DNA from 3 places in the Exiguobacterium sp. Helios genome. Region 1 is predicted to be linked to each of the others. Evidence: riboswitches for the same ligand, from Rfam matches in the RefSeq annotation. Region 1 holds a riboswitch; each other region holds the start of a gene.
What was found. A riboswitch is a leader RNA that binds a small molecule or an ion and turns the genes downstream of it on or off. The one in region 1 is predicted to bind S-adenosylmethionine.

Region 1 (4,158 bases):
CGGTGTCATTAATCCTTCTTCAGCAAGTGTATCGAGGTGATGTTCTTTGAAGTTCGACACACCGATGGCTTTAATTTTCCCGGCTTCGTAAAGTTCAACCATCGCTTTCCATGCTTCGATATATCCTTCAACCGGCCAGTGGATCAGATAGAGATCAAGGTAATCGGTCTCGAGACGTTCAAGTGACTCGGCGAAAGCTTCTTTAGTGCGTCCGGCACGAATATCATCGTTCCATACTTTAGACGTTAAGAAGAGATCTTCACGGTTCACGCCGCTTTCTTTAATTCCTTTGGCGACACCACGTTCGTTTTTGTAAACGGCAGCCGTATCAATATGACGGTAACCGACACGAATGGCTTCTGCGACGGCAGCCGGTGCTTCCGTCTCTTCATCGACTTGCCAGACACCGAATCCGATTTGTGGAATTGTGACACCATTTGAAAGTTTTGCGTATTGCATGTGTATACTCCTCCTTTAATGAAACGAGAATATGGAATTGCTCGTTTAGTTTAGCATGAACAAGCAAGAACGTCCGTTTCAACGCTCAAGGGAGGAAAAAGCCGGTTAGAAAGCGAAAAGAGGAGGGTAAATCTATAAAGGAAACGAGGTGTATTTTATGAAACGATCTGTTAAAAACGTACCAAAAGGTGTTTGGGCCGGCCTTGCAGCCCTGTTAGGGACACAAGCGACATGTTTGTTCCTTGGTGCACGGAAGACAGGACGGAATCCGTGGATCTGGGGAGGCGCAGGACTGATTCAGTTCCCGCTTCCGGCGATTGCGTATTTTATTCTCAACCGCCAAGACCAGAAAAAATAAGTCAAAACAAGACCTATCGCAAAAGCGACGGGTCTTGTATTTTTTACGAAACATTTTTTTTACGCACATCAGCTGTTTTTCGACGCGGGAAGCCGAAGACGATGGCAAGAGATCCGCAAACGAAAAGCAGGAACGGATAAAACAGATAGGGAATCAGTTCCGGGGAAGCCGTTTTCGTTAATTCCGCTGCAATCAGCAACTGGGCTCCGTACGGGATGATTCCTTGGATACCGCACGAGAAGATATCGAGGATACTGGCGGATTTCTTCCGATCAATATCATACGTATCGGCGATTTCCGCAGCGAGTGGTCCGGCGACAAGAATCGAAATCGTATTGTTCGCTGTCGCGAGATTCGTTGCACTGACGAGTGCCGCCATACTGAATTCCGCGCCGCGGCGTTGTGAGATTTTCCGCGTCAGGATTTCTTTCAGATAAGCAATCCCGCCGTTAAAGGTGATCAGGCTGACGAGTCCGCCCATTAATAACGTCAAGATCGAAATTTCTGCCATCCCCATCAATCCTTCAGACATCGACAGGACGAAGCCGCTTAAGCCGAAGCTTCCGTCCATCATACCGATGATACCCGTCAAAACGGTTCCGCCGACTAAGACGAGGATGACGTTGACACCAAACAAGGCGAGGACGATGACAGACAGATACGGAATCAATTTATAAAACTCAAACGCTTTTGCTTCGACGACGTCTCCTGTACCTGAGACGAAAGCCAAGATGATGACCGTCAGGATTGCTGCCGGCAAGACGATCATGAAGTTGGTTCTGAATTTGTCGCGCATATTGGTTTTTTGCGTCCGGACTGCTGCGATCGTTGTATCGGAAATGAATGACAGGTTATCACCGAACATTGCACCGCCGACGACAGCTGCCGCGGCAATCGCAACATTGACACCTGTTGCTTCATGAATTCCGAGAGCAATCGGGGCAAGTGCGGCAATCGTACCGGTCGAAGTCCCCATCGCCATCGAGATGAAAGCAGCGATGATAAACAATCCACTCATTAAAAGAGAAGGCGGTAAAAATGTCAGCGACGCGTTGACGGTCGCTTCGATGGCGCCAATCGCATCGGCCGTTCCGGAAAAGGCACCGGCAAGTAAGAAAATAAAGACCATGATCATGATGTCCGGATTTCCGGCACCCGTTGCAATCCGTTCCACGGTTTGATTGATGCTGCCTTTCGTTGTGACCGCCGCAAAAATCAAGGCAATCAAAGCCGCAATCAGAATCGGGAATTTGTAGAAATCATCGTAAAAAATACCGGCACCGATAAAAAGAACTAAAAAGACAAGTAACGGTAGAAGTGCCCATTTGTTCGGTATAATCGTCTCGTTCATAAAACCACTCCTTTTCTACAAATACAAAAAAAGACTCCTTCGCAAGAAAGAAGGAGGTCTTTACTGAAAAAGACGCTCTTCTTATCTCTCAAGCCGCAGCTTGCTGGATTTGGCACAGTACGATTTAATCGTCCGCTGCCGAAACATCATCGGGCCAGTCCCTCCGTCTCTCGCGATAAAAAGAAGTCATTTAATTGTCTGAAATACGTTTTCTACCGTAACGTATCTTTTACTGCATGTCAACACTACTTCACTGAAGTGCTTGTTTGAGCGTCGTCACATTTTCATTCATCAAGTCAAAATACGAGGCATTCTGCTGTTCTTTCGTGACGGACTCCAGGTTGTGGATCGTAATCGCTTCGGCTCCGATTTCCTGTTGGATGACGCGGGCGACTTTAGGAGAAACCGTCTCCTCGAAAGCGATATACTTCAAGTCATGCAATTTGGCTTCTTTGACGAGAGCGGCCAGTTGCTTTTGGGAAGGCTCGTCCGACGGAGAGATGCCGGCAATCGGCAATTGCGAGAAACCGTATCGTTCGGCTAAATATCCGTAAGCGGCATGCGTGACGAGCAATTCTTTTTTCGAGCCCTTATCGACAGCCTGTTGCAGATTTTGATCGAGCTCATCTGCCTGCGTATCAAATTCAGCCAGGTTTTTTTCAAACGTCGCTTTTTTATCCGGTACTTCTTTTGCCAGTGCCGTCGAAATCGATTGGGCCATCATTTTGGCATTGTTCGGATCGAGCCAGACATGGGGATCGTATTTGCCGTGATCATGTTCTTCTTCCGCGTGTTCGTCAGCATGATCATCGTGTCCTTCATGTTCGTGAAGCGTGGCGTTGGCTTCGAGTAAGTCGATTCCTGTGCTTGTCTCGACGAAACGGACATCATTGCCTTTCAGACTGGCTTTGATTTTTTTCGAGTACGGTTCAAGCGTCGTACCGGTTAAGAGGAACAGATCGCCTTGTGCGATTTCTGTCAGTTGTTTAGACGTCGGCTCGTACGAGTGCGGATCGGCACCGGGAGGGACAATCATCTTGACGTCGATATCTGTTCCGCCAATTTCCTTGGCGATTGCCGCAGTAGCGAATGTCGATGTATACACCCGAAGCTTTTCAACGGTCGCATCTTGATTGGATTCGGAAGAACCGCAGGCAGCAAGAAAAGCAGCGCTGGCAAAGGCGACCGTGAAAGCTGAAAGTAATTTTTTCATATGAATAAACCCTCCAAAAATTATTAAAACGTAATTATTCCGATTTGAACCTTTTCACTATAACGAATCCAAAACGAAGCGTCAAGTATAAGTCGGGGAAGACGTTCGGCTTCTAAATAAATCGGGTAGATGACTAATAAGAGATCAGAAATCGAGAGTAAGCTTTGGAGGTGATGAGGTGAAACGGGAAACTGCTTGGCTGATGGGAGGGGCGGCAATTTTAACGACAGCCGCAGCCGGAGCGAGCATCTGGAACAACTATGGTGCTTTATTACGATGGACGGAACCGGCGCTTCCACTGTCGGAAGTCCAACTCGCACCCCGGACGATTTTGTTTAAAACCGTCAATCAGAAAGAACTGAAGTTGGATTTATATTATCCGCCGGGTGATGGTCCTTTCCCGGTCGCGATTTATGCGCACGGGGGAGCCTTCGTCAGAGGGAACCGGGATGACGTCTTTTGTTTTACGCCAATCGTGGAGCGTTTCCTGGAACTCGGCATCGCCGTTTGCAGTATCGATTATCGCTTGTTTGAGGACGGCAGTTATTTTCCGGATAATCTGGAAGACGTTCGGGATGCACTTTGTTTCTTAAATCAGGAAGCGAACGATTTACGGATTATGCGGGGACGCATGGTGTTGTGGGGAGACTCAGCCGGTGCCGCGTTAATGCTGACGACGGCACTTGCCCCGATGGAATTCATCGGCGAACAAACAGCCGAATGCCTCCTGTTGATCAGTGGTGTCATTGCCTTGTATCCTCCGACGAACTTCCTCCT
Region 2 (4,158 bases), 650 kb from region 1:
CGGCGGTCTCGAATGCCGGAGGTCTCGGAACGATTGGATGCGGAACGATGACGCCTGTCGAGGTCAAACAATTGATTGACGCGACACGAAGCTTGACGTCGCGTCCGTTTGCCTTGAATATCGCCATCCGGGTCTCACCTTATACCGAACAGTTGATTGAGTTAGCAATCGAGGAACGGATTCCGGTCGTGTCCTTGTCAGCCGGTAATCCGGCTCCTTTTTTATCGAAGTTACGGGAGGCGGGAATCCGGACGATTGGTGTCGTTGCTTCCGTCAAACAGGCAATTAAAGCCGAGCAGTCCGGAGTGGACATACTGGTAGCGGAAGGCGTCGAGGCGGCGGGAATCAATTCACCGCTCGAGTTGACGACGATGACCCTGATTCCGCAAATCACGGATCATGTCACGCTTCCTGTCCTTGCCGCGGGCGGCATCGGCGACGGACGTGGTCTTGCAGCAGCCTGGATGCTCGGAGCAGAAGGCGTGCAGCTCGGAACCCGGTTGATTGCGACACAGGAATCCCGTGTCCATGAGCACTATAAAAGACACCTCGTGCAGGCGGATGATCTCGGGACACGAATCATCGGCCGAGAAGTCGGACAAGTCCGGCGGGTATTGAACGGACCGTATGTCGATGCGTTGCAGCCGACATCACTCGCTGCCTTTCAGGAACAGACGAACGAATCGTTTCATATCAAAGGGGCACTCGAAGGCGACGAAACAGCAGGATACGTCAATGCCGGTCTCGTTTCCGGTTTGATTGATGATGTTCCGACCGTTGCGGAACTCTTTAACCGGATGATGGATGATGCTTTCGGACGAATCGAACGGACATACCGGGCACTCCAGTAACTCCAGTAACGTGAATATAAGCGCAGCTGACCGATCAGGTCGGCTTTTTTTGTGTTTCAGGACATTTGTCCTTTAAAAAGATGACAGAATAGGGTCTACTCGTAACTAGAGAAAAAGGAGGATGAAGATGCAAGGAATCGTGTTTGCCTTATTCAGTGGATTGTTTATTGCCTTACAAGGCATCTTTAATGCCCGGCTCGGTGACGCGGTTGGTCCATGGTTATCCGTAACCATCGTCCATTTCGTTGGTCTGATCGGATGTTTATTGATTTACGGCTTTGTTCGGGATCGTAAAATCGGCGGTTTTCGCACGTTACCGCTTATTTATGCGAGCGGCGGATTGCTCGGTGTTTTAGTCGTCGTTACGGAACTGACGTCAATTCAATTACTCGGCATGACATGGGCAATGTCGCTGTTGCTCGTCGCACAGATTCTGTGTGCCTTTGTAATTGATTTGAACGGCTGGTTCGGAGTCATTAAAAAAAGCAGTAACAAAGGGCAGTGGATCGGAGTCGGTTTGATGTTGACCGGCGTCCTGATCTTTTCATTTACCTGAGTAGGAGGAGATAGAAATGGGATTAGGCATGTTTTGTGCCATCGTCGCAGGGATGATGATCAGTTTACAAACTGTTTTGAACGCACGGATGAGTCATGTCTTTGGTGCCTGGGCGACGACGACGTTAGTCTTTTTGGTCGGTCTGATTGGTTCGTTGCTTGCCTTGGTTTTCTTTCGGGGCGGGGAGGTCGCAGCGCTTACGGAGGTCGAACCGCTTTATCTATTTGGCGGTTTCGTCGGTGTCGGTGTCGTATTTTGTGTCATGCGGGGTATTCAACTGCTCGGTCCGTCCATCGCGATTTCCGTCGTCCTGATTTCGCAACTCAGTTTTGCGTTGTGTGTCGACGTTTTTGGCTGGTTTGGTTTACCAAAAGTCGATTTATCGTTTGGGCAGATCATCGGCCTGGCCGTCATGCTGAGCGGCATTTTCGTCTTAAAACGGTATCAGGTCGTGGACGAGTCAAATCAAACAGATGAAATCAAAGCGATTTCTTAAAAACATCGTCAACCACTCAAAAGAGATCACGGCTTTCACGCGACTTTTACAGTAAAGTGCGTGAAAGGGTGATCTCTTTTAAAAGACGCTTCGTTTAAATCAGACGGATACTTCTTCTTTCCAGGCGACGTCGATAAAGGCATCACGGCCGGAGGCTTTCCGGTCTTTTTTGTAGTGGGCCGGATTTTTTTTATGGAAGTCCTGATGGTATTCTTCCGCCGGATAGAAAGCAGCTGCCGGTTCGATCCGTGTAACGATCGGTTGTTTGAAACGGTTTGTTGCAGCCAGCGCATCACGTGACGCAATCGCTGCAAGGCGTTGTTCTTCCGTATGGTAAAAAATCGCCGGGGCATACTGTGTACCACGGTCCTGGAATTGTCCGCCGGCATCGGTCGGATCCGTTTGCGGCCAATACAGTTCGAGTAACCGTTCGTATGAGAACAGTGCCGGGTCAAATGTAATCTCGACGACTTCGGAATGTCCGGTCGTTCCGGTTTTGACCTGCTCATATGTCGGATTGTCGACGTGTCCTCCTGTATAACCGGACACGATACTGTGAATCCCCGGTAATTCCTCAAATGGTGTCACCATGCACCAGAAACATCCTCCTGCAAATGTTGCTTTTTCCATGTCATCTCTCCCTTTCTCCTGGCCTCTTGAGCCGTAATGCTCTCATTTCTGACAGCGAGAAAACGAAAACGACTCCTTTGCTTGGTTGCAAAAGGAGTCGCCGCTTTTTATCAACCAAAGCTTTCGCTTTGCTGGTCGTAGCACCTTGCTGTGCGCAGGTTGCTGGGACGTCATCGATCCAGATCTCTCGGTCCACTCTTGATAAGTGTTATATGAAGTTGATGTAAGTTCGTTATCATTGGGATGATAATACCATTCATAAAAGTGGAAAGTCAATTCTTATGTTTGCAGGGCACGAAGAACTGTCGCCCCTAACGTTTTCGCCCCGATCAGTAAAGCCCGCTCATCGATTTCGTACTTCGGATGGTGTTGCGGATAAATCGTGCGTCCATCTGTTTTCGCGGAGCCGGTAAAGAAATAACTGCCCGGAACCTGTTCCAGGTAATAGGCAAAATCATCGGCTGCCATCATCGGTTTCATTTCACGGACCTGTGCTTCCGGCAAAAAACCGGCCGCTTCCCGGACGAGCTTCGTTTCATCCGGATGATTCCAAAGGGACGGGTAACCTGTCGTGAAATCAATGGAATAATCAGCGCCGATTCCGGTGCAGGTCGTCCGTGCGACGAGATCCACCTGTTGGCGCAACTGATGCCGGAGTTGTTCGTTGAACGTCCGGATTTCTCCGACAATCCGGGCTTCGCCGGTCACGATGTTCGGTGCGGTTCCGGCATGAAATGAACCGATTGCAACGATGGCCGGCTCAAACGGATCAACGCGCCGGCTGACGAGGTGCTGAAGATTACAGACAAGCTGTGCACCGGCGACAAGTGCGTCCTGCGTCCGGTGTGGCGCTTGGGCATGACCGCCTTGACCATGAACAACGATTTCAAATTCATCGATCGCACATAATGTATGCCCGCTGTGATAACCGATCGTTCCGACCGGAAGATCATTTTCGAGGTGTGTGCCGAAAATCGCATCGACACCGTCGAGACAGCCGTCCTCAATCATTTGAATCGCACCACCCGGAAATACTTCTTCACCGTGTTGGTGGATAAAGACGACAGTACCTGTTAATTCATCCCGGATGGCTTGAAAAGCAGCGGCGAGTCCAAGGACAATCGCCGTGTGTCCGTCGTGTCCGCAAGCATGCATGACACCGGGACGGATTGAGCGGAACGATAATTCCGTTTCTTCCTGGAGCGGTAACGCATCAAAATCGGCCCGGACCGCAATTGTTTTTCCGGGACGGGTGCCGGTCAGTGTCGCGACGATTCCGCTGCCACCGACGTTCGCACGGTAAGGAATACCGAGTGCATCATAAAACGCAGAAATTTTAGCAGGCGTCCGGACTTCCTGGAACGATAATTCCGGATGGCGGTGAAAGTCACGGCGTAAACGAATCATCTCTGATTCATACTCAGTTAAGTAGGTGAATAAATTTTCTTGCATCGAAATCATCCTTTTCGGTATGTCTTGAGTAAAAACGGGTACAGATAGAAGTAATCAATTAGAGGAGGAATCAACATATGGGTGAAATCATTGTCAATGCCGTTCTTACAGTCAAAGCAGGATTAGCTGATCAAGTCTTTCCGATTCTAAGTACAGTCTACAAAGCAGCGCAA
Region 3 (4,158 bases), 280 kb from region 1:
TGTCGCTGTAAGGTCCGCTCGTTGCCCCGATCTTGATCGATTTGTTGTCTTCTTTGGCGCTGCTGTCGCCGCAACCGGCAAGAATACCGGCTCCGAGTAGTCCTGTTGCTAAAAAGGCATAACGTTTTTTCATATTCATTCTCTCCCTTACGATTCTCTATTTTTGGTTAACGCTTATCAGCACGACGGGCCAGAACATTGCCGAGCCCTTGAATACTTTGAACAATGATAACGAGGACGACGATCGTCACAATCATGACGACATTGTCGTACCGGTAATAGCCGAAGCGGATGGCCAGGTCACCGACGCCGCCACCACCGACGATACCGGCCATGGCGGAAAATCCGATCAGACTGATGGTCGTCAAAGTGACGGCTTGAATGATGCCGGGAAGGGCTTCCGGTAAGAGTGCACTGATGATGATCCGAAACGGTGTCGCACCACAGGCTTCTGCTGCTTCGATTAATCCCGGTGGAATCTCACGGAGCGATGTCTCGACCAGTCGGGCGAGAAACGGAATGGCGGCGACACTCAGGCTGACGGAAGCAGCAGTCGGTCCAATTGTATTATCGAGTAACAGTTGTGTCAGCGGAATCAACGCGACGAGCAGGATGATGAACGGTAACGAACGGACCATATTAACGAAAAAGTCCAAGATGCTGCGAACGACGACGTTTTGGAAAAATAGTCCCCGGTCCGTGATGAACAGTAAGATCCCGAGTGGAATCCCGATGATGAGGGCGAAGCCGAGTGAGATTCCGACCATCAAAGCCGTTTCCGCTAACGCTTTCGCAAGATCCGGTAACATGGTTTCAATCCGTTCAAGCCACATCCTGGATCACCTCAAGCGTGTGAAGTTGTTCTTCGAGCCACGTCAAGGAGCGGTTCACGTGAAGGGTCGGACCGGTCAAACTGACAATCAGCACTCCGAAAGCGACGTTCTGGATATAGTCGACCTTACCGTGGAGGATGCTGACGGAAATATCAAACTGTTTAATTGCTTCCGATAACGTACTTTCACCGGTCTTTTCACCTGTGAATTGCAGGCGGATAATTTTTCCCGGTGTCGTTCGCAAGATCCGTTCCGGTAACTCGATCTGGAGTGCCGTATCGACATAATGTTTCGTGACATCATGTGCCGGCTGACTGAACAGGTCGTATGTACGGGCGACTTCAACGACTTCACCTTGCGCCATGACGGCAACCCGGTGACAAATCTGTTTGACGACATCGATTTCATGGGTAATGAGAATGATCGTCAGGCCAAGCCGTTCATTCAAGTCTTTCAGCAGTTCGAGAATTTGCAGCGTCGTGACCGGATCAAGAGCGGACGTCGCTTCGTCACATAACAGGACACTCGGATTATTCGCAAGGGCGCGGGCAATCCCGACCCGTTGCTTTTGACCGCCGCTGAGCTGACTCGGGAAATTCGTCTCGAAGCCTTCGAGTCCGACCAGGGAGACGAGCTCTTTGATCCGTTGCGGGAAGTCAGTCCGTTTGACGCCGGCAGCCTTTAAGGCGAAGGCGATATTATCGGCGACGTTCCGGGATTGAATCAATTGGAAGTGTTGAAAGATCATCCCGATGTTCAAACGCAGTTCACGTAAGCTGCCTTTGGAGAGGCCGGACAGATTAGTGCCCGATACTTTAACCGTTCCTTGTGTCGGTGTCTCCAGTCCGTTGATCAGACGGAGCAGGGTGCTTTTTCCGGCACCGGATTCACCGATGATGCCAAAGATTTCACCTTGCTGAATCGTTAAATTGACGTCACGTAAGGCAAAAATGGGTGTCCGGTCACGAACGAACCGTTTAGTGATCCCTTTAAATTCAATCATCTGTCGTTTCCTCCCTATACAAAAAAATCGCCTTTTTCCAGTTAAGAGCAACCAGAAAAAAGCGACGAAGTGTAAGATTTCGTAACTTATCTCTCAGAATGAAACATTCTGTAGGATGTGGCACCGTTCCTTAAAGGTGGTTGCCGGACGTCGTTGGGCCTAATCCCTCGGTCGCTCTCGATAAGTAGATATGCTGTTGGGACTTACTGTAACGGAAATCATTCCCATTTGTCAAACGTTTTTTCAGAATTATTCCGCAACGGTCTGGCGAAACAGATTCAATTGACCAATCCGTTCAGCTGCTTCGACGAGTCGTTCGGCGTCAGCAATCAGGCTGATCCGGACGTAACCTTCCCCGTATTCGCCGAAGAAATGTCCCGGTGTAACGGCGACATGCGCTTCGTCGAGCAGGTGATCGGTAAAGCTTTGGGACGTGTAGCCGGACGGGACCGGCAACCAGACGAAGAACGAACCGCCCGGGATCGGTCCGTCCCAACTGATTTCCTGTAACTTGCCGAACAAGGCATCACGCCGCGCTTCATACAGAGCGCTCAGTTCGCGGACACACGTCTGATCGCTTGAAAGAGCGACGGTTGCTGCCTGTTGAATCGGTGTGAAAGCACTGACGTATAAGTGTTCCTGGTACGTCTCGATACTTGCGATGACGGACGGATTCCCGATGGCGAAGGCGATTCGGAAACCGGACATGTTAAAACGTTTCGATAATGAAAACAGTTCGATTCCGACGTCTTTTGCGCCTTCCGTCTGGAGGAAACTGCGGGTCGGACCGTCGAAGCTGATTCCGCCGTAGGCGAGGTCGTGGACGACGCAAATGTCGTTCGCATCAGCGAAGGAAACCGTTTGCTCGAAGGCTTCCGCTGTTGCCGTCGCCCCGGTCGGATTGCTCGGGTAGTTGAGGAACAACATCCGGGCCCGTTCGACATCTGTCGTATCAAGTAACGTGTAGTCAGGTAAAAAAGCATTTTCCGCAAGGAGCGGCAATGTGATCGGGTAAGCTCCGGCAAGGGCGGCGCCGGATAAGTAATCCGGGTATCCGGGATCAGGAACAATGACACCTTCACCGGGATTGACGATCGTTTGCGGTAAAGCGACGATACCGGCTTTGCTGCCGAGCAAAATGGCGACTTCAGAGGCCGGATCGATGTTTACGCCAAACTCTGACTGATAAAAATCCGCGACAGCCTGTTTGAGGAAATCGTGTCCGCGAAATGGCGGGTACTGGAGGTTTGAAGCGTCATTGATTGCTTCTTTCAAGGCATCCAGAATATGTACGGGTGTCGTCTGATCCGGTGTTCCCTGACCAAGCGTGATGACGTCATGACCAGCAGCCTTGACGGCACCGATCCGCTGGGCGAGCTCGGCGAAGACCGGAGCGGGTAACCGATCAATCGCAATCGATGGGGCGAAATGTTTCATCTGTCTTCCTCCTTGTTGGGTATTGTCGTCAAGGATAACGAATTTTCAGAAAAAAGAAAAGAGTTTTTTAATAATTGCTGATAATTGGGAAAAAGAACCGATGGCTTTCGTGTTTTTGATACACTGAACTAGAATACGATTGAATCACAAAGGAGATGATGGGATGAATCGGGCCTGGTGGAAAGAAGCCGTTGTCTATCAAGTGTATTGGCGCAGTTTTAAAGATTCGAACGGAGACGGGATGGGCGATTTACGCGGAGTAATTGAAAAACTCGATTACATCGCTTCCCTTGGTGTCGATGTCATCTGGTTAAATCCCTGTTATACATCACCGGATGTCGATAACGGATACGACATTTCGGATTATTACTCGATTATGCCGAAGGCGGGAACGATGTCGGATCTGGAAGAACTGATTGCGTCCGCCCATGAACGGGGACTGAAACTGATTCTTGATTTGGTCGTCAATCATACGAGTGATCAACACACGTGGTTTAAAGAATCCCGCAGCAGTCGGACAAACGAGAAAGCCGATTGGTACATTTGGCGGGACGGGGTCAAAGGAACACCGCCGAACAATTGGCGGTCGTATTTTGCGCCGAGCCCTTGGACGTGGGATGAGACACGCCAGCAGTATTACTTCCATTCCTTTGCATCGGAGCAACCGGACTTGAACTGGGAACATCCTGCTGTCCGGCAGGCCGTATATACGATGATGCGGTGGTGGGCCGATAAAGGAATCGACGGCTTCAGGATGGATGTCATCAACCTGATCAAGAAACGGGCGACGTATGATGATGTCGCAGATCCTCTGAATTTATCCTACTTAGGGAACCAGCCGGGCATTCATGAATTCTTGCAGGAGATGCACCAGGAAGTACTGGC

Region 2: linked by a shared signal. The riboswitch ahead of msrA (peptide-methionine (S)-S-oxide reductase MsrA) and the one ahead of HNY42_RS00165 (Na+/H+ antiporter NhaC family protein) in region 1 are both predicted to bind S-adenosylmethionine.
Region 3: linked by a shared signal. The riboswitch ahead of HNY42_RS14450 (methionine ABC transporter ATP-binding protein) and the one ahead of HNY42_RS00165 (Na+/H+ antiporter NhaC family protein) in region 1 are both predicted to bind S-adenosylmethionine.

The regions. Positions count from the first base shown of each region.
Region 1 is NZ_CP053557.1:18,642-22,799, reverse strand. Features, by position in the region: gene HNY42_RS00175 (aldo/keto reductase) at 1-459, opposite strand, end outside; gene HNY42_RS00170 (hypothetical protein) at 617-817, shown strand; gene HNY42_RS00165 (Na+/H+ antiporter NhaC family protein) at 861-2,168, opposite strand; SAM riboswitch class I at 2,247-2,350, opposite strand; gene HNY42_RS00160 (metal ABC transporter solute-binding protein, Zn/Mn family) at 2,419-3,381, opposite strand; gene HNY42_RS00155 (alpha/beta hydrolase) at 3,560-4,158, shown strand, end outside.
Region 2 is NZ_CP053557.1:665,518-669,675, forward strand. Features, by position in the region: gene HNY42_RS03510 (NAD(P)H-dependent flavin oxidoreductase) at 1-851, shown strand, start outside; gene HNY42_RS03515 (DMT family transporter) at 979-1,407, shown strand; gene HNY42_RS03520 (DMT family transporter) at 1,424-1,903, shown strand; gene msrA (peptide-methionine (S)-S-oxide reductase MsrA) at 2,003-2,533, opposite strand; SAM riboswitch class I at 2,638-2,741, opposite strand; gene HNY42_RS03530 (M20 metallopeptidase family protein) at 2,813-3,985, opposite strand; gene HNY42_RS03535 (putative quinol monooxygenase) at 4,063-4,158, shown strand, end outside.
Region 3 is NZ_CP053557.1:2,784,173-2,788,330, reverse strand. Features, by position in the region: gene HNY42_RS14460 (MetQ/NlpA family ABC transporter substrate-binding protein) at 1-133, opposite strand, end outside; gene HNY42_RS14455 (methionine ABC transporter permease) at 168-833, opposite strand; gene HNY42_RS14450 (methionine ABC transporter ATP-binding protein) at 823-1,836, opposite strand; SAM riboswitch class I at 1,920-2,023, opposite strand; gene HNY42_RS14445 (aminotransferase class I/II-fold pyridoxal phosphate-dependent enzyme) at 2,086-3,273, opposite strand; gene HNY42_RS14440 (alpha-glucosidase) at 3,437-4,158, shown strand, end outside.